DNA from 3 places in the Nostoc sp. DedQUE02 genome. Region 2 is predicted to be linked to each of the others. Evidence: predicted binding sites of a transcription regulator. Region 2 holds the regulator's gene; each other region holds the start of a gene.
The links. Region 2 encodes HrcA, which represses chaperone genes, less so after heat shock. Its sites were predicted from a motif close to TTAGCACTCNNGANTCNNGAGTGCTAA; they were not measured.
Positions count from the first base shown of each region.

Region 1: a site for HrcA is predicted at 7,028-7,054, ahead of groES (co-chaperone GroES). Genes of this name have one in related genera too.
Region 3: a site for HrcA is predicted at 5,916-5,942, ahead of groL (chaperonin GroEL). Genes of this name have one in related genera too.

Region 1 covers NZ_JAVRBY020000017.1:2,237-15,443, reverse strand. Annotated here, with positions in the region: gene RMX98_RS15520 (urease accessory protein UreD) at 15-851, opposite strand; gene RMX98_RS15515 (class I SAM-dependent methyltransferase) at 926-1,705, opposite strand; gene RMX98_RS15510 (DUF1902 domain-containing protein) at 1,824-2,006, shown strand; gene RMX98_RS15505 (3'-5' exonuclease) at 2,082-4,058, opposite strand; gene RMX98_RS15500 (DUF4351 domain-containing protein) at 4,074-4,889, opposite strand; gene groL (chaperonin GroEL) at 4,966-6,600, opposite strand; gene groES (co-chaperone GroES) at 6,695-7,006, opposite strand; gene RMX98_RS15485 (response regulator transcription factor) at 8,124-8,801, shown strand; gene RMX98_RS15480 (NIL domain-containing protein) at 8,879-9,187, opposite strand; gene RMX98_RS15475 (ATP-binding protein) at 9,446-10,840, opposite strand; gene RMX98_RS15470 (chemotaxis response regulator protein-glutamate methylesterase) at 11,033-12,010, opposite strand; gene RMX98_RS15465 (hypothetical protein) at 12,282-12,683, shown strand; gene RMX98_RS15460 (hybrid sensor histidine kinase/response regulator) at 12,923-13,207, opposite strand, start outside.
Region 2 covers NZ_JAVRBY020000122.1:15-7,094, reverse strand. Annotated here, with positions in the region: gene RMX98_RS35785 (AraC family transcriptional regulator) at 113-1,033, opposite strand; gene RMX98_RS35780 (SDR family oxidoreductase) at 1,208-1,954, shown strand; gene RMX98_RS35775 (DUF3352 domain-containing protein) at 2,093-3,751, opposite strand; gene RMX98_RS35770 (rhodanese-like domain-containing protein) at 3,910-4,242, shown strand; gene RMX98_RS35765 (heat-inducible transcriptional repressor HrcA) at 4,709-5,860, shown strand; gene RMX98_RS35760 (DUF2834 domain-containing protein) at 5,980-6,654, shown strand; partial or broken gene RMX98_RS35755 (photosystem II q(b) protein) at 6,940-7,080, shown strand, end outside.
Region 3 covers NZ_JAVRBY020000002.1:292,279-305,485, reverse strand. Annotated here, with positions in the region: gene RMX98_RS03740 (hypothetical protein) at 9-191, opposite strand; gene RMX98_RS03735 (hypothetical protein) at 571-816, shown strand; RNA gene rnpB (RNase P RNA component class A) at 962-1,390, opposite strand; gene RMX98_RS03725 (hypothetical protein) at 1,440-2,135, opposite strand; gene corA (magnesium/cobalt transporter CorA) at 2,201-3,343, opposite strand; gene groL (chaperonin GroEL) at 4,201-5,883, opposite strand; gene RMX98_RS03710 (MraY family glycosyltransferase) at 6,040-7,122, shown strand; gene fabG (3-oxoacyl-[acyl-carrier-protein] reductase) at 7,627-8,373, opposite strand; gene trxA (thioredoxin) at 8,687-9,004, shown strand; gene RMX98_RS03695 (hypothetical protein) at 9,222-9,386, shown strand; gene RMX98_RS03690 (iron uptake porin) at 9,820-11,754, opposite strand; gene RMX98_RS03685 (hypothetical protein) at 12,406-12,948, opposite strand; gene RMX98_RS03680 (isoprenyl transferase) at 13,154-13,207, opposite strand, start outside.

The DNA of each region.
Region 1 (13,207 bases), on a different contig from region 2:
CCTCTGTGGTTCGTTTAAAGCTGCCACACTCTTGGTATACAATTACCACGATTCAAAAAATAAACTCGCAGCAATTGCCAAACATTAATAAACCAGTTTCTCACCTCAGATGTAGAAGAACCGCGATATCGACACAATAATCCATGTTGTAATCGGCTAACACCCGCTTCTCCCTTCCCATGCCATAAATTTCGCGTTTTTTCGACAATCTCTGCTGAAACTACGCCACCAACCCAAACTAGACTACCTACTATTGGTTTTCCAGCCAAACCGTGGGGACTGTGAAAAGTTTCTTTGCTACCCCGTAACCATTGCCGATCGATCCATAAGGGAACATCTCGCTGCCAAATTTCCGTGTGCGATCGCCATTCACCTTGCAAGAATTTTTCTCCTCTAGCACTGCGACCAAATCGGGTAATTTCCCAGCCGAAAAAGCTAGCCCTGGTTGCTAATTCTACCCGTAAATCTTGCCGATAAATCGCATCATTAAATAAAATTGTCTCTTGTGGCAACCATTCCAAACAAGCACCAGCATCAACTTGCATTTGGATGATTTGTCTAGCTTGTAAGCCATTGCTGCGATATATTTTGCTTGCAGCAGCTGTAGTGATTAAGGCTTGGGCTTGGGTTTGGAGGTGGATATTAGAGGATAAGCGATCGCCTCCCACCATGCCCCCAGCCGTGTGTAAAATGACGCTATGACAAATTTCCCCTTCTGGATAAAATGGGCGCTGTACCTTCAAGGGCGCTTGTTGGCGATCGTAAATTAATTGGGTTTTACCCTGGCGATCGGCATAGACTAAATTAAGTTTGCCATGCCAACCTTCTGCTACTTGCGGATTGCAGGTCATTTATAAATTCAAGATTAAAGTTCAAATATTTTATATTTATTTAATGCATTCTCTGCTACTTTACTTGCAATTTATCATTGTTTTTCGCCAAGGTGTACGCTAGTGCGATAAACCATATAGATAAAACCACTTTCATCACGAAAGCGCTGATATAATTCTTGAAAATTATCAATAAGCTGTTCGTATGCCAAGCCTTCACGTGGAAGGTAAGAAGCACTCATTGCTCGGCCAATAAATCCAGTTAAATCTAACTGTTGCTTATAAGTAAAAGTATATTCGTGGATGTTAATAAAATAGGGAGTTACTAACAGTGGCTCTACCGACTGCATTCGAGATTCTGCTGGATGATTATTAGATGCTTCGCGGACTATTCGGCTATATTCTGTAGTTAAAGCATCTTCTTTATCGCGGTTATTCCACACCACAGCCAAGCGTGCTGATGGTTTTAAAATGCGGTGAAACTCCAATAAAGTTGGTTCGGGGTTGAACCAGTGGAAAGCTTGAAAGCAAGTAACTAAATCAACTGAATTATCAGGTAGTTGGGTAAATTCTGCTGTTCCATCACGAAACTCTATCAAAGGATGTGCTTGGGCAGCTTCTCGCATCGCCGCATTTGGTTCTATAGCTATGACATTAACCCCTTGTTCAGCTAACAATCTTGAAGCAATTCCTGTACCTGCGCCAATATCTGCTGCTACAAGTTGTGAATTTTCACCTAATCCTTCCAAGATAATATCAATTGCATCTGCGGGGTAGCTTGGACGGTATTTTACATAATCTTCTGCTCTGTCAGAAAATCGGTTGAGTGGGTTTAAGGTATGTAAGGGGGTTGTTTCAGGATTAATTTGGCTCATGGGTTTTTATAGAAAAGAAGAAGTGCGTAGGCGTAGCCCGTCGTAGACATCGCTGTAGTTCAGAAAAGCGATATCATAACAATTAAACCGCTCTAAACAGTAACATCTACATACAATAATGGAAAGATTGCTAAACATCCACATTGAGAAATTACCTGAAGGCGTTTATTTAGCAACATCTGATGAGCTTCAAGGTTTAGTAGCTCAAGGACGGACTGTTGCTGAAACTTTAGAAATTGCCCATGATGTAGCGATTAAATTAATGGAAGCACAGGATGGTAATTGTAAATTACCTGGGTGAAATTTTGGCGATCAGCATACACTAAGTTAAGTTTGCTATGCCAACTAGTAGAAATTTATGGTTCTACCTGAACGCTCATGCTTGTTTAACTGTAAAATTTCCACTGTACTGCAATTGTTGAAGTAACTTGGAGTTTCCAGAACCAAAAATGTATAGTACATTTTGGGCACGAGTCATAGCAACATAGAGTCTTCTACAAGTCAAAATATCACTTTCGGAATGTGGAGGTCTACTAAAATCCCAGTCTTGAACCCAGAGTATTAAAACGACTTTAAATTCTAAACCCAACGCACTAAGCGTATTAATAATTTTAATACCAGAATTTTTAATATTATATTTTTTCTCAGACTCTCTATTTTCACTGACCCAATCTGTTTCAATTCCTACATTTTGCAATTTTTTAATCAGAGATTTTAATAATACCTTTTTTTGGTCATCTGCCATTCTATATAAAATAGCAATATCATTTAGTGCATAATCTAGTCTTGCTAAATCTTTAACTTCATTAATGACAGATTCTACTTCATAAATTTCTGATGTTTCAATATGTAGAATTGGATTTACACCACGACGTACAGCGTCTGTAGGCTTAACAATATCGAATGTTAAATTTTCTTCATCAATAACGTTACTAAATAAACTCCAGCCTGCTGCTAATATTTCCTGAGTATTTCTATAGTTTTTGTCAAGTTTTAATTTTTTGTTACTTGTTCGTCCGACGGCTTTGACTCCCACAGAATTCCAAGTAAAATTATTACGTTTATAAACGGATTGACGACCATCTGCCACAATCACAAGATTGCCATGTTCTGGGTCTTTTAACGCAGCTACACAACATTTAAACCACATAGGATCAAATGTTTGTCCTTCATCAACTAAAACTGCATCATATTTATGTTTTATCGGAGTATTTTCAAGTTGCTTTAGTAGTATCTCTCCTAAAATACTATCATAATATTCTGTAGTAAAACCTAAAGGTGCTGGGATTTTTCTTATAAGCGAACTTACCCAAGCATAAAATGTCAACACCTCTATTTTGCTAGTGGAATTGTACTGATTTGAATATTCATACATTAAAGACTTGAGATAAGCAGCAAGACTTCTGTTGAAACAAAGAATTAAGACTTTTTGATGAAGATTTTGTTTAACTAGCAATTTAGCATGAGATAAAAGTATTAAAGTTTTTCCCGATCCAGCTACACCATAAATTATTCTATGTCCATCACCAATTGATCTCACTATACATTCTTGACGATGATCTAACGTTTTAAATACATAACTTTCATTTTTGAATTTAATGTTATTAGGAACACTGTACAGAGATGCTGGTACAAGTTTAATAGCTATTTCTGGAAAAATAACAGCTTTTATAGTATCAATTTGCTCATTGGTAAGAGGAGAAAAAGTAAAAGTATTGGTAAATATTTTTATTAATCTATTTACTAATTCTTCACTACTAATGCTCTGACTATAAAATAATTCATTACGGTATATAATTTGTGATGGAGACAATAATTTATCAATATTTTTTTCCTGTGCTTGTTCTGCGGTAATATTAGAAAATAATAGACCATAGTTACAATGGAATGCTAATTTCTGTTGATTAGCTTCATGCAACTGAGTGAGTATTTGATATTTTTGTAATTTCACTAATAATTGATCTATCAACTCTTGATATGGATTTGTCCATAGGGAGAAAGTATCTTCTTTCTTATTGATCTCTATAGAACGCTTACGAGTTCGTCTTCCCGGAATATCTAGATATGACGGAGAATTTTTTAAGTCTATTTTTTGATTTTTTTCTGGAGAACTAAATAATTTAATTTTGTTAATATCAGTACCGTTAACTTGCGATGGATACCAAGTAATAACTTGAATTATTAATAGTCCAAAATTAGGTGCAATAATCAGGAAATCAATATAATTACTTTCAACGACTTGCTTATACCAAACTAAAAAGTCATCTGGCAATTTCTCACGAAGTATTCTATATAAAATTTGTTCGCCTTGACTAGCAGATGATGATATAGATTCGGGAACCATTAAAGCCATAGTTTAATACCTATCTTATTTTTCTTCTTTCTGCTGCTCTAACCAAGCTACCAAATCAGCAACTTCAGAAAAATCAAGCAAATCTTCTCCCAACTCCTCTAACTGTTCAGCAGATAAATTCCTAACCTGCTCAACTAATGATCCATCAATATCGCCAAAACGCCGTTTAAGTAGACGACTAATCAATTTAAATGCTTCTTTTTGAACAATATCTTGATAAATTACAGACTCTTTCATAATATCTTCCTGCAAAAATTGCCGAACCAAATCCTTTTCAAACCGTAAACCCGCCAGAATTTCTACACAACCCGCAATATTTTGCCGCTCCTCTCTATCTGGAATTGTAGCGACTTGTTCAGCCACTTGTGCCAGTAAAGTTTGCGGCGAGTCAGTTCGCGCCAAACTTGCTAATGGTAATAGCGCCGGATTAGCTAAAAATAGTGTTGAATCTTGCTCCCAAAGACGAACAACCTGATATTGATGAATCGTCGTGTTGTCCCGATATTCTTCAGTAAAAGCCATTTCGTTAGTAGTTTCCTGCAAAAAGATTAGTACTTGCGCTACAGGACAACGATACTGGCGCTTCAACCTCACAGAATAATCGAGCATTCGGAAATTAAGCGCCGGATTAGATTTTGCTAAAGTTTGAAATTCAATGTGCAAAATTTGGTTAGCTGCTTGCAAAAATGTCACATAATCTGCGCGAATTGGTTCAAGCGTGAGTTCCGTTTTTAAGACTTCAATTTGTTGCACCTCTACCCCAAGCAACCAACGCACAAAATCAGTAGGGTACTGTTCAGCTAAATATTTACAAGCGTTGTCGTAACTCACCCTCTTCTTCTCCTGACACAAAAAAACAGCCGCATCCACAAGGGAAGCAGCTGTTTTATTATGTAACTACAAAGTATTAGTAATCGAAGTCGCCGCCGCCAGCGCCAGCACCAGCAGGAGCGGCATCTTTAGGCTCAGGCTTGTCGACGATAATACATTCGGTTGTCAACACCATACCAGCAATAGAAGCAGCGTTTTGCAGAGCAGAACGAGTTACCTTAGCAGGGTCAACAATACCAGCAGCTAACAAATCAACAAATTCGTTGGTTGCAGCGTTGTAGCCAATGTTGAAATCCTTCTCTTTGACGCGTTCAGCAATCACAGCACCATTCTGACCAGCGTTTTCAGCAATCCGCTTCAGAGGTGCGGGTAAGGCGCGAACCACAATCAAAGCACCAATCAACTCTTCATCCTTAAGGTTGCTCTTTGCCCAGTCTTCCAAGTCGGGAGCTAGGTGAGCCAGAGTTGTACCACCACCAGGAACGATACCTTCTTCTACAGCAGCTTTGGTGGCGTTAATAGCGTCTTCTAGGCGTAGTTTCTTGTCTTTCATTTCGGTTTCGGTCGCTGCACCCACTTTCACCACAGCGACACCACCAGAGAGTTTAGCAAGACGCTCTTGCAGTTTCTCTTTGTCGTAAGAAGATTCGGTTTCTTCGATTTGACGACGAATCTGTTCGACACGAGCTTTAACAGCAACTTCGTTACCTTCGGCAACAATTGTGGTGTTGTCCTTGGTGATGGTGATCCGGCGAGCTTTACCCAGGCTATCCAGCTTGGTGTTATCTAGCTTCAAACCAGCATCTTCGGTAACTAGTTGACCGCCAGTTAAAACAGCAATGTCTTCTAGCATAGCTTTGCGGCGATCGCCAAAGCCAGGAGCCTTAACAGCAGCCACGTTCAGCACACCGCGCAAACGATTTACTACCAAGGTTGCCAAAGCTTCTTTTTCAATATCTTCGGCGATAATTACCAAAGGACGACCAGCACGGGCTACTTGCTCTAACACTGGTACAAGGTCTTGTACCAAAGCTATTTTCTTATCGGTCAGCAGTAGGAAAGGTTCATCAAAAACCGCTTCCATCCGTTCAGCATCGGTAGCAAAATAGGGAGAGATGTAGCCTTTATCAAAGCGCATCCCTTCAGTGATTTCCAACTCGGTGAACATAGATTTCCCTTCTTCTAGGGAAATTACGCCTTCTTTGCCCACCTTGTCCATTGCTTGGGCAATCATCTGACCAACTTCTTCGTCATTACCAGCCGAGATCGCACCAACTTGGGCAATGGCTTTGGAATCTTCCACTGGACGGGCGTGTTGAGCAATTTTTTCTACCAAGAAGCTGGCAGCTTTGTCAATACCACGCTTCAGGGAAATTGCATTAGCACCAGCTGCAACGTTCCGCAAGCCTTCTTTGACGATCGCATGAGCTAAAACGGTAGCGGTGGTAGTACCATCACCCGCAGCATCATTGGTCTTAGAAGCAGCTTGACGAATCAGAGCTACACCAGTGTTTTCAATGTGGTCTTCTAATTCGATTTCTTTGGCGATCGTTACACCATCATTAACAATTTGCGGTGCGCCAAATTTCTTTTCTAGGACTACGTTACGACCTTTGGGGCCAAGGGTAACAGCTACAGCCTCAGCCAGGATGTCAATGCCTCGTTCCAAGGCGCGACGGGCGTTTTCGTTGTAGATAATGCGCTTTGCCATAGGTGTCTAAATTCCAGGAGTAAGTCAATTTTTTGTTGAATTAGGCATTGGGTATTGGGCATTGGAAAAACTCTTTCCTATTCCCCACTCCCCACTAGATAACAACTGCTAAAATATCTTTTTCAGAAAGCAGTACATATTCTTCAGTGCCGAGTTTGATGTCAGTGCCAGCGTACTTCGAGTACAGCACCTTATCGCCGACTTTGATTTCCAATTCCTGACGGTTTCCGTCGTCATTACGCTTGCCAGGGCCAAGAGCCACTACTTCCCCTACCTGGGGCTTTTCCTTGGCGGTATCGGGCAAATACAGACCACCTGCGGTCTTTTCCTCAGAGGCGTTCACTTTTACGAAAACGCGATCGCCTAAAGGTTTAACTGTAGAAACGCTTAGAGATAAAGCTGCCATATTATTTCTTTCCTTTAGAGATTAGCACTCTCAACTCCTGAGTGCTAATTTACCGAAAAGTAGCGTCCAATGGCAAGAATTCTTTTAGTACGGGTTCCCGAACTAGAAGCTCAGAGATGTACTTAAGTATAAATGCTTAATTATTTCTACCTTTCGGATTTTGTTCCGTAAGTTACGAAGAGAGTAGGGAGCAAAGAGTTAGGAGTTATAAGAATTATTCTTCGATTCCCCACTCCCTACCCCCCTTCTGGGTCAACTTTATTTGCAAAGCTTGGAAATTGTTATAGAAATGTAATCAGGGAGGCGCTCAATAAGTAAAAATACAGTGATTCAGTCTAGCCATCAAATCCCTAAAGCCCGTAAGTCTCTACAACATAAAATTTTGAGTAATTGTGTAGAAACTTTAGGACTTGCAAAAATTCAGCGACACATTTTTATTTGCGCTGACCAGACAATTACTAGCTGCTGCTCAAAACGAGCTAGCCTGGAATCCTGGGAATTATTAAAAAAGCGACTTAAAGAGTTAAAACTTAATGAGCCGCAACAGAGTCATCCCATTTGCGTCTTCTATAGAACTAAAAGCCAACTGCTTGCGCGTTTGTTGTTCTGGACTCATAATGGTGGTTTACCCTGATGGTGTCTGATATCGCCAAGCAAGCCCGGAAGTTATTGAGCGGATCATCCAAGAACACTTAATAGGCAATAAGGTGGTAGAAGAATATGTATTTTTAACCCATCCTTTGCCAGAAACTTCCCTAGTTTCTTGTGAACACCTCATAGAGGCTTAACAACCAAAGGATATGGTATAGCAGTAAGCTTTAAGAAAGTGCGGGTTGGTTTTGAAGTAGGGTCATCTTTAAGCCAATACTTACTTGTGAGTCAGAAGGATTATTATTTAATCAGTGTTTTTTCGCCCGCCACTTTCAATGCGATATATAATAGCGCATTATAGATACTACTGCTATACGTATCCTTGCTGGACTTTTGCTATCGAGCTACTAGTCTCTTGAAAGTGCTCGGCATTTTTGAGACTTCGAGACAGCAAAGGCAAGTTAAGTAGGAAAAAGGACAACATCTCCAAATAACCCACCATAGAGGATAAATATTCAAGACTTTGATGGACCGAAGCGCGACAAGTGCCACTGCTATGAAAGAGCCCAGCATGAAAGATCACAAACGACTTCTATTGATTGATGATGACCCTAACCTCATCTTGCTGGTGAAGGATTACTTAGAATTCCGGGGATACGAAGTCATCACCGCCGAAAATGGACGTGAAGCTCTGGAAATTTTAGAGCAAGATGTTCCAGACATGATTATCTGCGACGTGATGATGCCGGAAATGGACGGATATACTTTTGTAGAACAAGTCCGGCAAAACGAACGCACCAGTTGGATTCCGGTTCTTTTCCTTTCAGCTAAGGGACAAAGTGCAGACCGAGTTAAGGGTCTGAATAAAGGTGCTGATGTTTATATGGTCAAACCTTTTGAACCAGAAGAACTCGTAGCGCAAGTTGAGTCCTCGCTGAAACAAACTATCCGTTGGAAAGAACACCAAGCAAAAGGAGGCGAAAACGGTTCCCGTATCCAGGTTCCCTTCGATGTGCAATTAACCCCAACCGAACTGAAAGTAGTTCAGTTTGTTGCTAGGGGTTTAGCTAACCGTGAAATTGCTGAAGAACTCAATGTTAGTCAGCGAACGGTTGAAAGCCATGTGTCCAATATGTTGGGCAAAACCAATCTCCACAATCGCACTGAACTAGCGCGGTGGGCGATTGAAAATCAAATGGCCTAAAATCGGCAACGAGTGGTGAGTGCTGAGTGCTGAGTGTTTTTGACTCAGCACTCATAACTCAGCACTCAGCATTCAATTTACCAACCATCTTCTTCAGGGCTGGATTGGTGCAAAACTTCTAAATCCAGTTCATCCAGGTAAGTCAAGGCACTTTCAATCTGGGAAACAGTGCCCCGTAGTTCTAGATCAAAGCAGCTATATTGTGGCACGTTTGCGCTTATCTCGGCAGTAGCAATAATTACTGTGATACCATAGTGAGAAACCAGTCGTGAAATGACTGGTTCCTCATGCAAGTCTTTAGGAATACGAACCTGGATGCGAGTTTGGGTGCGTCTATTATCTAAAATATCAGTATTATATTTTACTTGTTTATTTGGAATTGCCATTCTAGCTTCCTATTCGACTTCTGGGATGAGGGTTTGGCTTTGTACGACTTCTTTTAACACTAGCGTTACTCATTCTATGCACGCAAACGGTAGCAAATGATTCATAATTCATCATTAAGATGCGATGAGATGAATTATGAATTCCTATAAAAAAGTGCGATCGCGTTTAAGTGGATTATAAACTTATTAAGTTATAAGTTAACTTTGTTGAAAAATGAATAAACACCTTAGAGAATAATTCTCTGGTGAAATCTTAATTCAAGTGTTGCTTTTATGATTAACAGATAATGCTACTGGAATTTCGATCGTAAATTCAGTTCCATGAGCAAGTTCAGACTTTAACTGAATATTTCCCTGATGTTTCTCAATAATTTGATGGCTAATTGCTAAACCTAGTCCCGTTCCTTTGTTGATAGGTTTAGTTGTAAAAAAAGGATCGAATATCTTGCTTTGAATCTCAGAATTTATTCCATTACCGTTATCTCTAAATGTAATTATGACTGTTTCTAATTTAGTTACTTCAGTTTGAATTACAATTTGCTTTTGAATTTGATTATCTAGCTCTAGTAAAGCATCAATGCCATTACTAAGGATATTCATGAATACTTGGTTTAGTTGTGCTGGATAACATTGAACTGATGGGAGATTTCCGTATTTTTTAATAATTTCAATTTTTGGTTGTAGTCGATGATTTAAAAGTAATAAAGTACTTTCAATACCTTCATGAATATTCACAGCTTTTTTCTCTGACTGATCGAGTCGAGAAAAGTTTTTTAGCGATAGCACGATGTCACGAATCCGATCCGTTCCTATCCTCATGGATGAAAGAATTTTTGGTAAATCATCGCTGATGAAATCAATATTAAAGTCACCAAATTTTTCTTCAAACAAAGAATACGAATCTGGATGTTCTTGTTGATATAGTTGGATTAAATTTAAAAGACAGTTTACATGGTTATTTAGATGATTAAAATTACCGTGAATAAAATTAACAGGATTATTAATTTCGTGCGCTAAACCTGCAACCATCCGACCCAAGCTAGACATTTTCTCTGTCTGGATCAATTGAACTTGGGTAGTTTGTAATTCTCGTAAAGTATTTTCTAACTGTTGTGCTTGAAGTTGGGCAGTAGCAGTTGCAGTAGTGAGTGCTTTGAGGTTATTGTAAGCTTTGGAATGATAACGAATGCGGGCAATTAACTCAACTGGATCTGGTAATTTGATTAAGTAGTCATTAGCGCCTTCGGTAAAAGCTTCTGCTTTGAGCTTTGCTTCTTCTTTACTGGATAACATAACGATTGGTACATCACGAGTTACTGGATGAGAGCGAAACCAACGCAGTAACATTAATCCATCGATATCTGGCATGACCATATCCAAAAATATCACCGTTGGTTCTATGGCGATCGCATCTTGAATAGCTTTAGCTGGATTGCTTGTGTAGTGAAGGGAAATATCTGTTTCTGTCGAAACCATCCGACGGAAGGCTTCGCTGATAATTACCTGATCGTCAATTAGCAAAAGCCTGACTGTGGATATTTTGGCATCCAGAATAAATGGCGCAGCTTGTGGAGTTTGTGGTTGACTCCAGTTTGGTGATAATCTTGCTGTCTTTGGAGATATTTCTAAGAGTGCTGTTTCTTGCAGGTTCATTTAGCACCTCTAAATAGGTATTGGTTTCTAATACTACAAACTAGCCAGTTAAATATACTAGTATGCAATTGTCGTGATTATATCTCAGTGATTAAAGGTGTTAGTGTTTTGCAATACTTCGTAAAGGTATTTTAAGTATCTGCTTTTGTACACATATGATATTTATAGTATATTTTGATACAAAAAATATTATTATGCCGTAAATTTGATGCAGGCTGATGCGATCGCCTCAACTGGCAAAACCTCTACCGCAGCTTTTAATTCCACTGCTACTTTCGGCATACCATAAACAACGCAAGTTTTGCGGTCTTGAGCAATAGTATGCCAACCTGCTTCGCGCAATTGTTTTAAGCCTTGAGCGCCATCTCCACCCATCCCCGTCAGCAACGCCCCAATCCCCTTTCCAGTCCAATTTTTAGCCACACTCATGAAGAAAACATCAATTGATGGACGATAGAAAAAATGTAGTGGTTCTTTGTCATAGCCAAAGGTGAGGTCGGGACGCATTACTAAATGAAGATTTGTGCCAGCAAGCAGAACTTTACCAGGCTGTGGTGTAGAACCTGCGATCGCTAGTTGCATAGGCAGAGGAATTTGCTCATTCAACCAGGCGGCAAAACCCTGGACAAATTGGGCATCTATATGTTGAACAACAACCACAGCCGCCGGAAAGTCTTGAGGAAATTGGCAGAGAATAGTTTTCAATGCCTGGGGGCCACCCGTGGAAGCCCCGATAACGATTAGAGGTGGAAGTGATTTTGAGTGATGGACAGGTGGCGATCGCCGATATGAAGATTTGCCAATTAAACGGGCGATCGTGGCAATTTTATTTAGTAGCCCATCATCACCTAAGATTGGCGTATTGATGGCATCCAAGGCTCCATAGCCCATTGCTTCAAAAATCTTGGCTGCATAGCGATTAACGCTAGCTGTCACCATCACAATCGCGCAGGGAGATTGCCTCATGATATGCCGTGTAGCTTCTACTCCATCCATACTGGGCATCAGCACATCCATCAAAATCAAGTCAGGAGTATCAGCTGCACACTTACTCACAGCTTCCGCACCATCGTAGGCAACCCACGCCAGCTTGTAACCTGGGATTTTTACCACAGCCCGCCGCAGTACCTCTACAGCCATGAACATATCGTTAGCGATCGCAATTCTCACAAATTATGACATTTCTCCAAAATAACGCGACAAATACAACAGATAGAAACCCAGATTAAATCTAGGATCAGCCCTTTCAAGGTGGTGAAATTTAAAACGAAAATTGGTAATTTCAATATTCAAAAAGCCCAAAATCTCGGCGGAGGATTCAAAATGGTAGGACTGAAACAATGTATCTTTGTTCGTCACCTTGAAAGGGCTAGTCCTATATAATTTAAATGCCTTTGCCATATAGTCAAAACTCCAGTTTATAAAGCATAAGGAGTAACCAATGAAGCACTTTACCCTGTTTACTTTTCTGTATCTAGCAGCGGGAGCTTGCCTAACAGCGATCTTCTTTGGAAATTCTGACATCACTCCAAACGTTAAAACAATTCTGCTAATTAATGCTGGACTGTTATACCTTACCTCTGTCCTAAGTACTTTTCCATTTTGGCGTAATCGCGTACTACAAAGCGAAGCGAGACTGCGCGATCAACCTGCTTGGGATCGGAATATTGTCATGATTCTACCAATATTCATCATTGTATTGATGCTTGTTATAACCATCCCCGACCTGGTGAATCACAACTGGACAACTCCGGCAATCGCCAGAGCATCTGTAGGGCTACTAGTCATCCTACTTAATGCAGAACAACTTTTTATCAGAAACCAAATTCGGCAAGAATCCTGATTACTAGACAGACAGTACAAGGAGATGGATGAGATTTTTTGTCAATGCGTAAGTCCTAGATTCAGCTTTTTCAAGGTGGTGAAATTTGGAACGAAAATTGGTAATTTCAACATTTAAAAAGCCCAAAATCTGAGCGGAGGATTCAAAATGGTAGCACTGAAACAACGTATCTTCGTTCGTCACCTTGAAAGTGCTAGTTCTAAAATCTTACTTTCTTAATTACGAATTACGAATTATTATCAAGCCTCACCAATTAAATCAATCACCGCCTTTAACAGAGTGTCGTCATGAAAGCTGCTCTTAGTTAAGTAGTAGTCTGCACCTGCTTCTAATCCTTGCAGTCGGTCTTCTTCCCGGTCTTTGTAAGAAACGATAATCACAGGTGTTTGCTTCAACTTGGCATGAGTTTTTATCTGGCTGGTGAGTTCAAAACCGTTCATTCGGGGCATATCAATATCTGTCACTACCAAGTCATAATCGCCGCTGCGGATTGCATTCCAACCATCAATGCCATTAACCGCCAC
Region 2 (7,080 bases):
TTAATGATTTAGATGTAATTACCTTTTTTGGACTAGACAACTTCAGCTAACGTATTTAGTTTATTACGCCAATATTGTGGTTTAATTTGAACAATAACTCGACAGTTTCCGCTCAAGCTGTACGTAAACGTTCAATATCCTTAATTGGCGGCGCACCGAACATACGGGAATATTCACGGCTGAACTGTGAGGGACTTTCATAACCCACCTGATAGGCAGCATTGGCGGCATCGGAGTTTTCGGCAAGCATCAAGCGACGCGCTTCTAATAGTCTTAATTGCTTTTGATATTGAAGCGGACTCATTGATGTTACTTCCTTAAAATGGTGATGGAAAGATGAAGGAGACATACTAGCTTGCCCAGCTAGCTCCTCAATCCGCATCGGTTTTGTAAAATCAGCCTTGATAAGTTTTATCACCTCGGCAATGCGCTGCATGTTGCTACCGGATGTGGCAATCTGGCGGACAGCTTCACCTTGTTCACCGATTAAAAGGCGATAATACATTTCGCGGATAATCATCGGCGCTAGTATGGGGATATCTTGTGGCGTATCTAAAAGCCGCGTCAGTCTTAAGGCACAATCGATCAACGGTGCATCAACGTTACTTACAAACAAGCCTCTGACAGAGTTTTCTTTCTTAGGCGTAGCTGGCCTAATTTGGGCAATAATGTCACAGAGTTGCCGTGCGTCTAAATTCAGCTTGAATCCTAAATAGGGCTTGTCTGGCGTGGCCTCTATAACAAATCCACTGAGCGGTAAATCAACCGAGACAACAAGATATTGAGCCGCACCATAACGATAAGTTTCCTCACCCAATAAAGCTTCTTTTTTACCCTGAACGACGATGCCAAGAATAGGTTCATAAACACAGTGTAATGCGGTAGAAGTAGAAGATTCCCGCATAAATTCCAGTTTATTTATATCTGTTTTGTGGACACCGTTCCCCTTGCCGTCGGTGTGCCTCTTTAATAATGCTGCCAGTTCTTTACACTCATTGACAGCCGCGCCATGCTTCAGTATTTCAATTGCCATACTGGCTTCCTGAGTGATTTAATCATTTTTCTTTGATGATTGTAAAACATCTTTGCTACTCAGAAAATCTTGTTTTGGAGAATTAGGCAATAAAACGCGAGTTTTGTGCATTTAAAACTCTTGATTACAGACATATTATGAACACATCGAATAAAGCAGTCAAAAGATAAGGCAATGACGAAAGACAAAACAAACGTAGAAAACAAAGTTGTTATCATCACTGGAGCCAGTAGCGGAATTGGTGAAGCTACAGCCAAATTGCTAGCTAAAAATGGCGCAAAAGTTGTTTTAGGCGCACGACGCACGGAAAAACTGGAAAAAATTGTTGAGGATATCCACAAGGAAGGCGGCACAGCAGAATTCAAGGCGGTGGATGTCGCTAATCGTGAGGATATGAAAAAGTTCATTCACTTTGCTCTAGACAAGTTTGGCCGTGTTGATGTCATCTATAACAACGCAGGTGTTATGCCCCTTTCCCCGATGAACGCCCTGAAAGTTGAGGAGTGGGATACCATGATTAATGTAAACATCCACGGCGTGTTGAATGGCATTGCTGCGGGTTTGCCTATAATGGAAGCGCAAGGCGGCGGTCAGTTTATCAATACTGCTTCTATCGGCGCACATGTGGTGGTGCCTACCGGTGCGGTTTATTGCGCGACAAAATATGCCGTTTGGGCCATATCCGAAGGGCTGCGTCAGGAATCGAAAAATATCCGCGTGACAACAATATCCCCTGGTGTCGTTGAGACTGAACTCGGCTCTGATATCACGGATGATTCTGCAAAAGGCGCTTTGAAAGAATTTCGCAAAATCGCACTGACTCCAGATGCGATCGCAAGAGCCGTCTTGTATGCGGTGTCCCAGCCAGATGATGTCGATATCAATGAAGTAATTGTCCGCCCCACAGCAAGCGCATTCTAATTTTGAGAAGAAGCGGCGCTAGGAAAACTACTAGGAGATATCAAGGTAGGCGTTACTGCCTACCTTGACTCTATTTTTTGTCATTCTCCAAAGAATATGTAGGCGGCCGCCTCGTCACAGACACCTTAGAAAAACGAATTATTTATGGAGTTTGAAGAAAACGCCACCTTTGAGCGATCGCGTGTCAGTTCCATAACTACTGACTGTGAGCGATCGCAGGTTGTTAAAAAATGGTTTACCTAAAACTTCCACTAATTTGAGAATCGGTACTTGACGCTCTAACAAATTCTGGCTCTTTGTCCAGTCGAGATATACATAACCTTGGTTTGGTAGGGGAATTGCAGCGATACTATCTTTGAAATTAGGATTGTCAATTATCGAATTATCCTTGGTTGTGAGAATTTCATCGATCGTCTCCAAGTCAGAGGTGAAAATTTCGTAATTTCCTAAAGCTGTATGCAATCCCCGCACTTTTGCTTCAATGCTGAAAGATTCTCCTTCTTTGACATCACTTTTTTTTGTTGCTGTGGTTAACTCTGTCCAAGCAGAGATTTTTTGCTTGGACAGAGTTAAGAAATTAATACTGAGTCCATTGGCTGAGGCGATCGCATCTAATCGAGCCACACCTTTTTCCACATCCTCAGATTTTTCTACTACAAAAATCCAATGAGGAGTTGTTTGCTCTTTCCCAGGTAACAATGCTATGGCATATTCTCCTTGTACCCAACTGAAAATATCCTCTGGTAAATTTATACCCCAGCGTTTTTGAACATCTGCCAAAGGTTTTGCTAATCGAGAAACCACATCTTCTTCAGAACCATATATAGTTGCTGTTGCTTGTTTCCAGAGTTTGGCTAAATCACTGTCAGCCAAATTACTCAAATTCGAGCCGGAAATTGCTAAACCTGCGGATGCTGGAACATACTGCAATGCTCCCACAGGTTTAGATAACGGTGCAGATGGAAGGACAATTTCTGATGAAGTCAAAATGCTGGTTTCTGCCAGCAATCCTTTAGGATTCAACACTAAAGATATGATTTGACTGTTATAAAGTTGTTCTGGTAACTCTAACCCTTGCCATTTTGCGACGATGGGAAGATTCAAGAAAGCTACAGCTAATCCCCCTTTGAGTCGTTCTTTGGTAGCTTTTTGGTATTCGGGTGAGCTAGTTAAATTCAGATCCGGCGCTTGGACGTTATTGATAGCATCTCTTAGTACTTTCGGATCGTTGGCAAACAACACAAAGTTTTCACCGACAACAGCACCAGCAAGCAAGTCTTGTTCTGGCTGGGAATTGTCAGAAATCAGTTTTACACCTTTATATTGTTCAACAGCTAAGGTTGCACCAGCTAAGGCTCGTTTAGAAAACAACAATTCGACAAACTCGCGGCTTTTCTCTGGTTGCTTGGTTGCTAATGCTAACAGATATCCTGGCTGCTGTCCGTTTTCTGGATCGCGATCGATATCTAAGGTGGTAATAGCTAATGTAATCTCGTCCCCTAACCAGGGTTGAATGTCTTGTTTGTAATCTATGCCACTCTTGGCGAATAAACTGGTTTTGAGTTTAGATAATTCTTCTTCGCGCTCCAACGCCTGCAAACGGTCAGGATTGGTCAATAATGAAACCATTGCAGGAGAAAGTTTCGACACGAATATGGCTGCACCAGGCCCAGAGCTAGAAGCAATGAGGTTAGCCGGACTTTTAGCGAAAAACCAGTAAAAGCCTGCGATCGCAATTACTAGCAGGGCGATCGCCCCAGCGACGATAAAACCGATAAATGAACGTTGCCTATTCACATTAAACCTATTAAAAAAGACGATTTACAGCCATTTAAGCAGAAAGCCTAGCAGAATTAATCAACCCTCTTGAGAATGGATACTCATGCAAAGGCAAAGATTTTCTGCCACCATAAATAGGATTAGGACTGTTTATCGGGAATTCTTTTAGTCAACCCATGAACCAAATTAGTGTAGAAGAACTGGCGCAACGTCTTTCTTCTAGTGATGTAAGTATTCAGCTAGTAGATGTGCGTGAACCAGAAGAATTGGCGATCGCTAGCATTGAGGGCTTTGTTAACCTACCTTTAAGTCAATTTGCCGAATGGGGAGATCAAGTACCTACCCTCTTCAATCCCGAAGCCGAAACCCTGGTATTATGCCACCACGGCATCCGCTCTGCCCAAATGTGCCAGTGGTTGATTGCTCAAGGTTTTACAAATGTGCAAAATATTTCGGGTGGTATTGATGCCTATTCCCAATTAGTAGACCCTTCAATTCCGCAGTATTAGCTTCTGCTCGGATACATCATTCAGATGGAACTTACTCTTCCATCTAACTTTTGCTATGCTAAAGATAGAAGTAGATCGATTTAGAGGCTTGCCGGAAAGTTTGAAATTTGGGCATCAAGTACATCTGCACAAAAATGTTGGATTGCTCTAAATTACAGTTCGGTAGTAGCCCCTGAAGAAAATACGTATCTAATAATACTGTTGCAAGCAGAAATTTATGCAAAAGTACGGTTAGAAAAAAGCATCGCAAGGGTACATTATAACTAGCAGCTTTTGCAAAAAAATTGAGCTGCTAGTTCAACCCTAATCTTAAAAAATGCTTTGTACATAAACTTTAAAAATACTTATCATAATATAATTATATAATTTGATACCTTAATAAATTATTAATATTTTCTGTTTTCGATTAAATCCCCAAATTTCTTGAGAGTTTGATTAAAATTTGCCTTCAGCAAAACATACCATAATGGAAGTTCAGTTAACAAATCGACAACAGCATATACTTTGGGCAACGGTACGTCACTACATTGCTACGGCAGAGCCAGTTGGTTCAAAGGCTTTGGTTGAGGAGTACGACCTGGGTGTAAGCTCGGCGACAATTCGTAATGTCATGGGTGTTTTAGAAAAATCTGGATTGCTCTACCAACCACATACTTCTGCTGGACGTGTACCTTCAGATTCAGGCTATCGCATTTATGTTGACCAGCTAATTACGCCTTCTCTGCGTTCGCGCAGCGTGTCGCAAACAGACGCTACGCGTAGCTTGCTTCCACAAAGTGGTACGGAAACTTTAGGGCGAGAAGTAGAGATGGCATTGCAAAAGCAGCTACAGTGGCAAGATCGAAGTTTAGAAACCCTACTGCAAGGAGCCGCGCAGATTTTAGCAACCTTGAGTGGTTGCATTAGCTTGATTACTATGCCGCAAACGACTACAGCGCTATTGCGACATCTGCAATTAGTGCAAATTGAAGCTGGGCGGATCATGCTGATTGTGGTGACTGATGGTTACGAGACACATTCCAAATTGATGGATTTGTCGCCAACACCAGAAGAAACACAACGAGATTCAGAAGTAATCGATCGCGAGTTACAGATTGTTTCTAACTTTTTGAATACCCACTTGCGGGGGCGAAGTCTGTTGGAATTAGCTAACCTCAACTGGAGCGAACTAGATCAAGAATTCCAACGCTACGGGGAATTTTTGAAAAACTCAGTTGCCGAATTGACTCGTCGCACTCTTGCACCGACTACAACCCAAATTATGGTTCGGGGTGTATCAGAAGTTTTGCGCCAGCCAGAATTTTCCCAGTTACAGCAAGTACAAACAATTATCCACCTGTTGGAAGAAGAACAAGACCAACTGTGGCGATTAATATTTGAGGAACCAGAACCAGAGGATGGTGGTAAACCAAAGGTAACGGTTCGTATTGGCGCAGAAAATCCATTAGAACCGATACGCACCTGCACCTTGATTTCTTCTAACTATCGCCGAGGTTCGATACCCGTAGGAAGTGTGGGAGTTTTGGGGCCAACGCGCCTAGATTATGAAAGTGCGATCGCAGTAGTAGCGTCTGCTGCCGATTATCTCTCAGAAGCTTTCAGTTATTTCAATCCTTAATTAGCGGTTAATCTTTAGGAACAAGCCGCTACGCCTTTAGGCGAGCAAACAATACCATAGCAAGCAGATAGCCGGATTTGTAACGGCAAAATCAATAATTAATACTACTTAAATCTTTCATGCTTAGAAAAATTGCCTTTGGTCTACTGTGGCTGGGATTTGTTGTCTATGCTTTTTTCCTCGCGCCTCCTGAGCAACCTGGTACATTCGAGTTAATTAAAAACCTTTCTATTGGGCAGTGGCAAGGCATAAACCCGTTAGTCATAGCACTATTTAACCTCATGGGCATCTGGCCTCTTATTTACAGCGCAGTAGTCTTTATTGATGGTAGAGGACAAAAAATACCTGCTTGGCTGTTTGCTACTGTCTCTTTCGGAGTTGGTGCTTTTGCCTTGTTGCCGTACTTAGCCTTTAGAGAACCAAATAATCAGTTTGTCGGTAAAAAGAATATCTTGCTCAAATTACTAGATTCTCGTGTAACTGGTTTCGTATTGACAGTAGCCACAGTTATTCTAGTTACCTACGGTATAAGAGGTGGAGATTGGGGCAATTTTGTGCAAGAGTGGCAAACTAACCGCTTCATCCATGTGATGAGTTTAGATTTTTGCTTACTCTGTCTATTATTTCCCGCATTGCTGGGGGATGATATGGCGCGTCGCGGTTGGAAAAATCCGCAGTTGTTCTGGTTAATAGCCTTGATACCGCTATTTGGGCCATTGGTTTATTTATCTGTGCGTCCACCTTTACAAGAGGTGGGTATAGAGTCCATATCCAAGCAGCCAGCAACGAATTGAAGAATAAAGTGCATTTTTCACAATCCAAAATCGTTCGACTGAGCGTAGCCCACTCCTTTGGAGAAGCAAGCTACGCGTAGCGTTTTGCAGGAAAGTCTAAAATACAAAGTGATATCACCCAAATTCCCCGGTTTTTCAAAGGTTTGGGGATTTTCTGTGGGTGCGTAAATCCCAAGAGAAAATTTTTTCTGAAAGTACTTTACAAAACGCAATAAATTCTTTAAGATGTGTAACAGGTAGTCAAACCTACCTAATTCATCTGCAAATAATCGCATTCATAAAACAATGACAACAACCTTACAACAGCGCCAAAGCGCCAATGTATGGGATCGATTCTGCGAATGGATCACCAGCACCAACAACCGGATCTACATCGGTTGGTTCGGCGTAATCATGATTCCGACCTTGCTAGCCGCCACCGCTTGC
Region 3 (13,207 bases), on a different contig from region 2:
ACTTTTTGTTACTTCTCTCTATCTAGCTTCTCTTGGATAGCTTGACGGCAAAATTCAGGAGGATCGTCTTTAGCTTTTACTTCTTCCTTCATTTCTTTAGTGACACGCAAATGTAAATATTCAGTTAGTGGTCGCTCTCTGTCCGTGGTGAATGGCTTTAAGTTATCTGGATTACCTTTATTTTTAGACATTGTATAGAAATACAAATAAAGTTCTTCTCCACGTGTATATCAGTGGATAATCTTAAATCGATGGGCATCTTAGCCTGAGAAACTTGTTGCCCACCGATTCCCACTTTTATAAGAGGTAACTCTATTTTATGTTTACGCGCACAGAATTAGAAGTTAGAAGCTTGAGAGCGTTACGCGATTTGTGTCTAATACAGTACGGCATCCAAGCAATAGGAAACCCTGCTGATAAGGCATCATACATTAATGCACTTCTCACTTTTCCTGTTATAGCCCAATACAGTTCAGTTAAGCTTTTTTCTCTCCCCCTGCTCCCGAAGCCTCCCCTGCTCCCCCTGCCTGCCTTAACAGATAAATTTGCTTAACCCAAGCGTATTGTGTTATGGCCTGCAAGCAAGTGTCGGAAAATAAAGGATTGAAATCTCCTATACTTTCTCAAGTAGAAGCGCTAGAAGCGACACTAGAAGCTATGGGAACACCGACACCAGAGCAGTCAGCATTGCTCAAGGTGACAATGGAAGGCAGGAAACTAGAGTATCCAGCACGGTACAGTCAAGAGAAATTGTTTGGACTCTATCGGGTTAAATGGCATTTGGATACAGCATTAGAGATATTGGGAATGCTTTAAATGCTTTAGATGATGAATTAGCGATGTCTACGACGAGCTTCTCTACGAGACGCTACGCGTAGCAAGATCCCAAAGGGTACGCTTACGCACACCCGTACAAAAAATAATAGAGTACAAACCGTGAAAGGTTCATACTCCATCAAAGGGGAGAGAGCAGGACATAAGCCGGGTTCTGTTCTCTTGCGAGGGCAGTTATCTATCTGGGACGTTTGTTACCAAACGCCTCAAGCGGCTCTCGTTAAGCGGAACTGGTAAAAGACCAACCGTAGTCCCTATCGCCTTGCTCCCAACCGGGGTTTACCGAGCCAGCACCTCTCGATACTGCTGGTGCGCTCTTACCGCACCTTTGCACCCTTACCAAAGATTGGGGTGTAGGGTGTGGGGTGTGGGGTGTGGGGTTTTTCTTTCCCTATTCCCTATTCCCTATTCCCTAATTATTGGCGGTATCTTTCTGTGGCACTATCCTCACGATCGCTCGCACTGGACGTTATCCAGCAAGTTTGGTCTTTCGGGAGCCCGGACTTTCCTCAAACCAGTTACTATGACTGATCTGCAACCGCCTGCGCCTACTCTCTCCTTAGATCCAGTGTAATCTTTGGTTGACGTAGTATGTTGACATGGCATTACTTTTTTTTATTCCAAGGTAGAGCGTAAGTCCAAGGTAGTTTCCTGACTGTGAAAGGACAGTTGATAATGCTAATGGGAGGAAAATCACGACCTGGGGCTAAACCTAAACGCACTTCAGATATCCTCAGCACCAGTTGTAGGGAAAAGTCTAACTCCTTTCTTCTGTTAATAAAGTCGTTGTACAGCTTTTTTTGCCCCTTTTGTAGCCCGTTGATATCGATTAGTGGTTTTTTTGTTGAATAGGTTCCAGCTACTTGATCGCGCTCGAAAACATCTTCTGCTGTCACCGTTTCCGAAAGTGTTTTCTTGGGAGCAATCAGGCTCGGACTTTGGGGTACAGCTAAGTCGCGGGTTAAGTCTGGTGATTTCCGAATTACGCGGCGCGATTGCTTGCTATGTTCAACTACTAAAGAACTGTTGTCCCAGTCAACATAGATAGCAACTTGATCGGATTTATTTTCAATGCTAATTCCTAAATCTTTCAAATCGTCAATTGGATATGAGGATTTGAGTTTAAAGGAAATTCCAATTTTATCGTCGAGATTTTGTTCTTTGAGTTGATCGTCAACCATTCCTTTTTTAAACTCAAATTTAACTTGATCATCGATGGATTCAACCATACGGTTAAAAACATAAGAAACACCGATAATATAAATCGTCAAAACTACTAAATTCTGGTCGCTACTCCTCATAACTCAAAAATCTTAACTCCCGGTGCTAATGAATATATATTTTACTTATCGTTCATCTGCAATTTTTAATTGCGTTTGATTACTACAGAATTTTGCAGCCAGCCTCGTCGCCAAAAAAAGAATAGCAAACCAAATGCGATCGCTAACATCACTGCCCAGCAAAGTGGATAGCCCCAATACCAATTCAACTCAGGCATATTATATGGTGATTTTTCAGGATTGAAATTCATACCATATATTCCGGCGACAAAAGTCAGGGGAATAAAAATTGTTGAAACTACCGTTAGTACCTTCATGATTTCATTCATTTTATTACTCACTGCCGAAAGGTACACATCCATTAATCCAGATGCTAGTTCTCGGTAAGTTTCCACCATATCCATTACTTGTACCGTATGGTCATAACAATCTCGTAGATAAATTCGCACTTCTTCACTAATCAAATCACTACCATCTCGAATCAAGGAATTAATTGCATCTCGCTGGGGCCAGATAGCACGACGTAGTTGCAGTAATTCTCGCCGAATTTGATAAATGTTTTGGAGTGTTTGTGGGGTAGGTATGACTATTACCTCTTCTTCTAATTCTTCGATTCGCTCACCATAAAGCTCTAGCACTGGGAAAAAGCCATCAATAATTGCATCTAACACAGCGTAAGCTAAATAATCCGCTCCCTGTTTTCGGATGATACCTTTGTTTTTTTCGATTCGCGATCGCACCGCTTCAAAGCAATCATGTTCTGGTTCTTCTTGTACTGTCAGCAAATAATTTTTCCCTAATATCAAACTTACTTGCTCGCTATAAAAACCACATGTTTTTTCCTTTGGTACTACCATCCGGGCAATAAATAACAATTGGTCTTCATAATCCTCTGTTTTGGGGCGCTCCGGCACATTGACTATATCTTCTAAAACTAGAGGATGTAACTCAAAAACTTTACCCAATCGTTGTAATATATCTTGACTACCTAAACCTTGTACATCTACCCAAGAAATCGATTCCATCTCCAAATAGGGAATACACTCCTCTGGAGTTGCTATTTGTTGGCGGGTGAAATTTGTTTGGTTATAGTCAATCAAGAAAATTATCGGTGGCGGAGCATCTGCATCAATAAAAATGGTTCCAGGTATAGTCCCTGGCTGGTGATAGAACTCATCTTCATATATCTTGGTAACTATTTTAGGAAGGTGACGCAGTTTTCGTACCATGCAATATTACCTACATTAGAAATTGGGAATTGGGAATTGGACAAGTTGCTCTTTTCCAGTGCTTAGTAAAGAAGTAAGATTCCCTACTTAGCACCATGAGGCATTGTGATTTATTTCAGCTTTTGCTATTAATATTACAAAAATTAATACAAAGAGTGTAATTTTTAAATTAAGGAGTTATTTAGATTGGGGAATTTAGGAATCGGTATTTTTTAGTGGTTAGTTGTATTGACAACTAATTACTGATACCCATAATAATTATTTCTATTTATGCCCAGCTACTTCCCAGCAATAGAGATAACATATCGGCTCTGAATCAGCAATGGTAAGTAAGTATAGCAAGGGCTGGGGACTAGGGACACTTCGACTGCGCGGTAGTTGAATCTCGACTCACTTCGACTGCACGGTAGTTGAATCTCGACTCACTTCGACGCCGCGGTAGTTGAATCTCGACTTCGCTCGATTACCGCGTAGTCGAAACTCAGTGCAAGTCGCTCGATTACCGCCAAGCGATGCACTGAGCGCAGTCGTTGTGTCGAAACTCAGTGCAAGTCGCTCGATTTCCGCGTAGTCGAAGTATGCTCCCCTGCTGCCTATTTGTATCAATCCTAAAGTGAAACGGTACAGATGATGTCCTAACCACCAAGGCTTGTGCTATGTAGGACTTATACTTATATTTGATTTCTGAAAAAAATTCGGTATACCTTAATCTTCTGAAATCCTCTTGCCTATTGCAAGAGTGCCTTTTGCCTATCTACGCAAATAATTTCAGTAATCAAACCAGATTCCTATATAAAAAAACAGTTTGCCTTGGCAAGACAAACTGCGAAAAAAATATTTATCTGGGTGAGCAGAAGTTAGAACATGCCCATGCCGCCCATGCCGCCCATGCCACCCATGCCACCCATGCCGCCCATGCCACCCATACCGCCCATGTCAGGGGCAGCAGCTGCGGATTTCTTCTCTGGCTTTTCAACAACGATCGCCTCGGTGGTTAAGACCAAACCAGCAATGGAACCAGCGTTTTGCAAAGCTGAACGCACAACTTTGGCAGGGTCGATAATACCAGCAGCAATCAAGTCTTCAAATTCGCCAGTAGCGGCGTTGTAACCAATGTTGAAGTCGCTATCCCGAACTTTCGAGACAATTACAGAACCTTCAGCACCAGCGTTGTCTGCTATTTGGCGCAAGGGGGCTTCTAGCGCTCGTTCGACAATATCAGCCCCAATTCTTTCTTCGTCATTTTCTAGGGTATTTTTAATCGCTTCTACCGCCTTAGTTAAGTGAATTAAGGTTGTCCCACCACCAGGAACAATACCTTCTTCCACAGCAGCTTTAGTGGCATTCAGCGCGTCTTCAATCCGCAGTTTACGGTCTTTGAGTTCGGTTTCGGTTGCCGCACCCACTTTAATCACTGCCACGCCGCCAGCAAGCTTGGCGATGCGTTCTTGGAGTTTTTCTTGATCGTATTCAGAATCGGTTTCTTCCAACTGTCTACGAATTTGACCAATCCGCTTTTGTACCTCTGGCTTGGTGACACTACCAGCGACAATTGTGGTGCTTTCTTTGTCAATGGTGATTTTGCGGGCAGTTCCCAGCGCTTCTATAGCAGCTGTATCCAAACTCAAGCCGATTTCTTCCGAAATCAACTGTCCATCGGTGAGAATCGCAATATCTTCTAACAAAGCTTTGCGGCGATCGCCAAACCCAGGTGCTTTAATCGCAGCCACGGCTAGTACACCCCGTGCTTTGTTCACCACCAGAGTTGCCAAAGCATCACCTTCGACATCTTCAGCAATAATTAGCAAAGGCTGACCAGAACGGGCAACTTTTTCTAAAATCGGCACTAAATCTTGGATGCTGCTGATTTTTTTATCTGTCACCAAAATCCGGGCGTTTTCAAATTCCACAATTTGCCGTTCGTTGTTGGTGACGAAGTAGGGAGAAATATAACCCCTGTCAATCTGCATCCCCTCAACGACTTCTAGTTCAGTTGTTAGGGATTTAGATTCTTCAACGGTAATTACACCATCTTTGGTGACTTTTTCCATTGCTTGGGCTAGCATATTGCCAACTTCTTCATCGTTACCAGCAGAAACAGTGGCAACTTGAGCGATCGCACTTCCTTCTACTGGCTTGGCTATTTTGGTAATTTCCAGTACCAGTGCCTCAATAGTTTTGTCGATCCCGCGTCTCAAGCTAACAGGGTTACTACCCGCCGCGACGTTCTTCAAACCTTCTCGAATTAAGGCTTGTGCTAAAACGGTGGCGGTGGTTGTACCATCCCCAGCGACATCTTTAGTTTTTGAGGCCACTTCCTGGATGAGTCTTGCACCAGTATTTTCCAAAGGATCTTCTAATTCAATTTCCTTGGCAACAGTGATACCATCGTTGACAATTTGAGGTGCGCCAAATTTTTTCTCTAAAAGGACATTGCGACCTTTAGGCCCCAAGGTGATTTTTACAGCATCGGCAAGGGCGTTAACACCCCTTTCTAGAGCTCTCCGAGATTCCTCGTCAAATGCAATAATTTTCGCCATGTTTCATTTCTCCAGCGCTTCCATTAGACAATTTAGCACTCACAGCGCCAGAGTGCTAATCTCTCAAGTGGCTCAAGTTACAAATGGAAATAAAAAATTGATTAATATACAGGTGATGCTCATATTAGATACTGGCAGTAATGCTTGAATTGGGAGATGAATCTAGACAACTCCCTTAAGTCCCTTGGTATTGCCGACCCTAGCGGCACCGGCTGGTTGGCAGTAGTATTTACGTTCCTTTTAGCTTGGGTTGTAACTTGGCGTTTAATTCCGACAGTACGCAAATTCGCCTTGCGGGTAGGTTGGGCTGACCAACCCAACGCACGGCGACTCAACCGAGAACCTTTACCCAATGCGGGGGGGCTGGCTATCTACGCGGGTGTGATTGCCGCCCTGGTATTAGCTAGTCTTTTACGACCGATCGAACTCCAAAACGTGTTGGCTCAGGTGCTCACTATTCTGTTGGGGGGTTCGATATTAGTTCTTGTGGGCTTTATCGACGATCAATTCGGTTTACCGCCCTCAGTTCGATTGTGGGCGCAAATTGTGACGGCGCTGTTGCTCGTCGCTAATGGTATCAGTGTCAAAGTTATGTTTGGCACTCCCATCGACTCCTTCCTGTCCATGTTGCTAACAGTACTGTGGGTAGTAGGGATTACCAACGCCATCAACTTGATGGATGGTATGGATGGCTTGGCAGGAGGAATTAGCTTTATTACTGCCATGAGTTTGTTGGGGGTTGCAGCCCAATTTAACAATCGTGCAGCAGCAATCTTGGTACTTGCAGCTTTGGGAGGTGCTGCACTAGGCTTTTTGCGCCATAACTTCCATCCGTCACGAATTATTATGGGTGATGCCGGAGCCTACTTTTTTGGCTATGTGCTGGCAGCAACGAGTATTTTGGGTAAACTGCAACAAAACACAGTTTATGCCCTAATTCCTACGGTTTTATTTCTGTTGTTACCGGTGCTAGATACAACCCAAGTATTTGTGCGAAGGCTACTAGCAGGAAATAACCCTCTGAGTACTCCTGGCAAAGATCACCTGCACCACCGCTTACTTGCTTGGGGACTCTCCCAACGCCATGCTGCGTTCACGCTTTGGTCAATTACCTTAGTTTTCAACTTGCTGGCGATGAGAATACAAGGTATGAGTTTGCCTGTGATGCTGGCTACCGCCAGTAGCATTATCCTTCTTTTAGGCTTTACTATCTGGCAAAGGATACGCCAACAGCCTTAGTTGCTTGTAGGGTGAGCATTACAATGCTAGCCCTGCTATGTAACTGATAGGCCAATACAGTTCAGTTAAGCAAATTTATCTGTTAAGGCAGGCAGGGGGAGCAAGGGGAGAGAAAAAAGCTTAACTGAACTGTATTGACTGATAGGTAAGTTTGTTTTTTATACTTCTTCAGTACTTATTATGCAAATTAGCTTACCTTTATCATCATAGAAGTCCCCTTCATCGGCTATCTTCCCCTCCTCAGCCAAAAGTTCAGTAGCTTTCTGGTAATCTTCTATAGCTCCTTGCCTATCTCCTAAATGAGAATGAGCATTCCCTCGATTATTAATCTTGCAAAAAAATTGTAGGTTGGGGAGCCACTGCGCCCTTGCGGTTTCCCGCGTTGTAGCAAGTGGCGTTGGAGGCTTTGCTCCACCCAACCTACGTCTAATGCACTATTTTAAACTTGCCACGCCAATACAAAAGTTAATAATTCGTAACTCCTAACTCAGCACTCAGCACTATTTAGGCCATTACCATACCGCCATCGACATTAAAAACTTGCCCAGTGACGTAAGCTGCGGCGGGATCGGCGGCGAGGAAGCGCACCATTCCAGCGACTTCTTCAGGTTGACCGAAGCGGCCAAGTGGGATGTATTTGAGAATATCTTCAGGGTTGTTGAGATCGCTGGTCATATCGGTGGTGATAAATCCAGGGGCGACGGCGTTAACGGTGATCCCACGAGTAGCAAGTTCTTTGGCAACGCTTTTGGTGAAGCCGATTACACCTGCTTTGGCGGCGCTGTAGTTAGACTGACCTGGATTGCCCATTAGCCCTGCAACGGAAGTAATGTTGATAATCCGTCCCGATCGCTGCTTGAGCATGATTTTACTGACGGCGCGTGTACATAAGAAAACACCAGTTAGATTAAGGTCTATCACTGCTTGCCAATCTTCTGGCTTCAAACGCATAAGCAGTGTGTCGCGGGTAATACCTGCGTTATTGACTAAGATATCCACACGGCGAAACTTTTCGGTGACGGCGCTAACTAGTGCGTCTACTTGATCGCCTTTAGAAACGTCTGCTTGGATAGCGATCGCCTGACCTCCTGCTGCTGTAATTTCTGCAACAACTGCCTCAGCAGCAGCACTAGAACTGGCATAATTGACAACTGCGATCGCTCCCTGTGTAGCTAATTCAATTGCGATCGCTCGACCAATTCCTCGTGATGCACCTGTGACAATTGCAACTTTATCTTGTAATAGTGTCATTCAATGTTCCTCAATCTTAGAAATACCGCGCTAATTATCTTATGGTGATTTCGGGAACATCTGAATATTGTCTGGATAATTAAATATCTATAGTTATTTGCTTGGTCATGATAAGTTTAAAGACATATTTAATCCACATACACAAACAAGAATAATATACGGATTTTATTATAATTATTTAAGATTTTTTGCTGGCAAATCATTCTATATTGACTAATTTAATCCTTTTCCAACAAAAACCCATGAACCTATACCGCTTTTTTTTTCTAAGAATTACTATTGAAACAAACAATTGAAAATCGGTGTGTATCACATGGCAACTAAAAAGCAATTTAACAGCTTTGAAGAGATGCTGTCTGCTTCTGATGTACCTGTATTAGTAGATTTTTACGCTGACTGGTGTGGCCCATGCCAAATGATGGTGCCAATTTTAGAGCAAGTCAATGCCCAACTTAAGGATCGCCTGCGAATTGTTAAAATCGACACAGAGAAATACACAGATTTGGCTACTCAGTATAAAATTGCCGCTCTACCAACCTTAGTACTATTTAAGCAGGGTCAGCCTGTGGATCGGATAGAGGGAGTGATGCAAGCGCCGCAGCTGGTGCAATATCTACAAACAAAGGTTTAAGCTAATACTTAAAATTTGGATTTTAGCTGCCAGAGGCGCGGAATATCGCGTCTTTTTTAGTGGGGACGCACAGCTAGCCGTAGCCTTACAAATCGCCCTGTAAAATATTAAGTAAATATTAAGCATATCTACTTATACGTCTAGAGAAAGTAGTTTAAAAGTTGAGAGGGATATATTGTGTAGATATAAAAAAATATATTGACAAGTAAATCAATATATGAATTCTAAGCAGCAAAAACCTGATAAAGCCTATATTTGGGTGAATATTGACTTTGATAAAGTTAAACATAGAATAGATGCGGTGACTTGCCAGATTGAGCGAGTTATACAAAAGCACCAACTCTCCAATCAAACTGGTAAATCAGGTAGAAGAAACAATTAGGTTATTTCTAGGGCGATGCCTACGATGGGCTAGGGTTACTTAGGGAACTCCAAGAAATAAATTATCCAATATTGTGGGGTGGGCATCTTGCCCGCCCTATGGACTGGGCGGGCGAGACGCCCACCCCACAAGAATTAATTAGATATTTTTTTATTTGGAAGTCCTTTACTTTATTTTTAGGGTTTAGATTCTACAAACCTTAGTGGGGTTAAGCATCGAGTCAAGGTTTTTTGTCACGATACTAGTCAGATAGGGCAATATTTTTATTACTGTAGCAATCCTATTTGATCTGTGAAATTAGTCGTGGAGGTAGGCAATAGGGAATAGGCAACAGATTTTTTTCACGAATTATTTAGGATTGCTATATGAACTTTGTTACCCAATCCTAAAATCCCCCAATTTATTGGGGGATTTTGACCATATTTCCAATCTCTTAAAACGTAAAAGTAGTCCGAAGTACACCTACAGTCGTAGTGTCATTATTGCTGTTACCTTCTGGGTTAAAGAGAACAAATGCACCAGGGGTAATGCTGATATTATCGCTAACTTGAAGGCGGTAATAGGCTTCCAAATGGTAAGGAGTCGCTCGATTCTCGCCTGCGGGGGTAAGTTGAGCAGAACCACCAGTATCACTACGGAAAAGTGGCTGACCAAAAAGAATCCCGGCAGTGTTCCCTGACTTGAATAAATCTTTGAAGTGAATTCCCGCCATCCAACTCGTAAAGGTGGTGGAAGCATCTACGCTATTAGAAGCAGCATCAGCAAATATTGCTGCACCATAGCCAGATAATGCTATTTTGGGAGATAATCGCCATGTTACAGTACCACCAACAGAGTTGAGTGTGAGCGGTGTTCCAGTTGCAACCCCTGCTAAAGCACCGATATCACTACTAACTAATCCTGTAGCCAAAATATTGATTTCGTGATAACTGTGGGCATAGTTTAAACCAATATCCAGAGCCGGACTTGGCTTGAAGGTTAACTGTGTGGCAATAATACTACTACCGCTAAATAAACCTGCTCCCAAAGGTGTAGTAGAAACTCCTGGTACTGCCTCAGCCGCAGATTTTTCGGGTAAATTAGCATTTACACTGCCGTATAAAGCTCTTAAATCCAAATTTGGCGAAATATTAAAAATAAATCCCGCCGCCGATGCTAAACCTGTACCCGAAGTCCCACCAGAAACCCGTAGCACAGGATTCAAGTTGCCAAAACGAGAAATTGATTCTTGTCCTTCACCATAAAAAGGCGTAATTACTGGGAAAGCATCTGATGTTTCCGCCGCAGTTCCCGCAAACAAGGTTAATTTATTAGCCACGGGAAAGACATACAGCAATTTGTAAAGCTGAACGCTGTTTGCGCCAACACCTGACAAAGTATTGACATTTAACCCTGGAAATTGCGGCTCAAAACTGGTACGAGCGCTACTTGCACTTAAAAGCGGCGAAGCTAATCCTAAACTTTGTTGTAGGCTACCCTCTCCAGTGGCTCCACCCAAAAAGTTATAGGCTTGCAATCCAGTAATTAATGAATCTTTACCAGTAAAGCTAGTGGTAAGATTTAACCGCACTCTATTGACTAAGATGATGTTCGAGTCGCTGTTATTAGGAGCGCCACCGCTAGCACCAACACCAGCAATAATTACCTCTCCATTGAGTTTGGTTGTAGTAGAAAACTGATTTGCTTCTAGTTCTGCTGTGCGAGCTTCTACAGCATCTACTCGACCTCGCAATGTTGCCAATTCCGCCGCAAATTGTTCTTGTAGTTTCTGCAACGCGGCTAAATCTTCTTTCTTGACCAAATCACCAGTTGCGGTCGCAATCAGTTCGTTGATTCGCTCTAAACAAGCATTTAAGCCAGCAGCAAATTCATAGCGAGTCATCGCTCGATTACCGCGATAGGTTTGATTGGGATAACCTGCGATACAACCATAACGCTCGACTAAAGATTGGAGTGCCTGAAAAGCCCAATCGGTCGGCTGTACATCAGACAATTGCGATACGGATGTTACTTGTGCAAGTTTGTCTGAAGCAAGTTTGTCTGAAGATGGAGATGAACTTGTAGATTGTGGTGTGATTGGCTGCCGAAAGTTAACGGCAGAATCTACTCCTAAATCTTGATTTTTTGGCTGTTGATTGACTGAGGGTAAGTTTTTTTGACTATCATTAGCTATCAGCAATTGACTGGAGATATTATTTGCTAAATCGCCTTGATGAGAATCATTTTTTTTATAGCTGCTATCGTTTTGATTAACAGTTACGTTTTGATCTGCACTTTTTAAACTAGGAAGGGCTTGCACAGGTGATAACCCAGCAATTAAACATAAAAATCCCATCCCACTAGCAGAAGCTAGTAGATATTTTGCCATCATAACTCCCAACACCAATAAAATAGTGAAAAAATTGATTGCGATTTTAAAATGGATTGATAAGTAAATTTAAAGTAGATTTAGCAAGAGGTCTTGTTAACTTTAAATTTTGCATTTCAGGATTTTTTCTGAATTTGCTTACCAGGAAATCAGCTTAATATCGCAAGTATTAAATAATAGTAAATACTATTTTTGGAAAGAATTAACAATAAATTATATTGATAGTTTCTATAGTTACTATAGTAAATACAGAATGGTTTGTGAACAGTATGTTCGGTAGGATGCTTGATTCATAAGCTTTCCGAATTTTCTCTGTTCAAATATAAAATCACGTGAGTTCGACAAGTATTATTTGACCTCTCCCCCAACCCCTCTCCGTGTCGGAGAGGGGAGCAAAAGCTGAATTTTTTCGGAGAGGGAGGCTGGGAGGGAGAGGTTCGTCGAACTCACGTTAAAATCGGATTCCGATATTGACAAAATAATAATTGCATAAGTCTCATTTTGTGATAAAGAATATAGGTATTGAGGCGAAATTCCGGCTCAATACCTAACAAAGAATAATTTACTCAAAAAATTAAGAGACTGCGATCGCCGATCAATTTGGGTGCAGGTAAAATCGGGAAGAAAGCGGTGGAAATAACTTCCAAGAATTTAATCCCACCAATAAGTAACAATAACCGCATCACAATCCTGGTGAACATCTTCACCCCATAGTCCCCCTTCCAATCTAGTTCTCAGTCGGCGCTTAAGCCGCAAACCATAGTCTTCATTCGTGCCATCACTTACTTCTACCGAATCAGCTCGCCACTTTTTGCCCAAGTCTAAAAGCTCAGACACTTTTGTGTCTTGGTTCTCTGTCAGGATGTACAACGTATCGGCAGGATAAGCAATGAAATGGATGATGCTGGTTTCAGGCATGGGGCGATAGTTCGCCATTGCAAGCAGGGTATCGACCATACCACCAAAGCTTAAACCGTTTTCATCTGGTGCAAAGATTGGTTTTGTGAACAGAAAGCTTGCCCATAAATTTTTGTGGTTGGAAAGGTCAGTAATCACTTCTTCGCCATCAAACTCATTGAACTGACGCTGCCAAACCAAAGCAGCAAACAGCTCTTGAGGAGAATAGGATTTCGCTATCAACTGGATTTTGGCTAAGTCAAGCATCACATTTACGGTAAGTAATATTTTTAACAAAACATTTGTAACTACCCTTGCAGTTTATTTACCCAGTGCCTGCTATTCTTATAGTTACTTCGGTCTGTCATAGCAGATAGATTATCCTCGATAATGTTTTATTTATTAGCGCTCATATACCATCGTGGTAGTGTGGGTGCTTTTACTTTATCGCTCATGGCAAAAATCTGGTTTGATTTTGAGGCGATATCTGGTGTTTGGCATACTAAGCTGACACTGAAGCTTTAACTTGACCAAAACGGCGATCGCGATTTTGGTA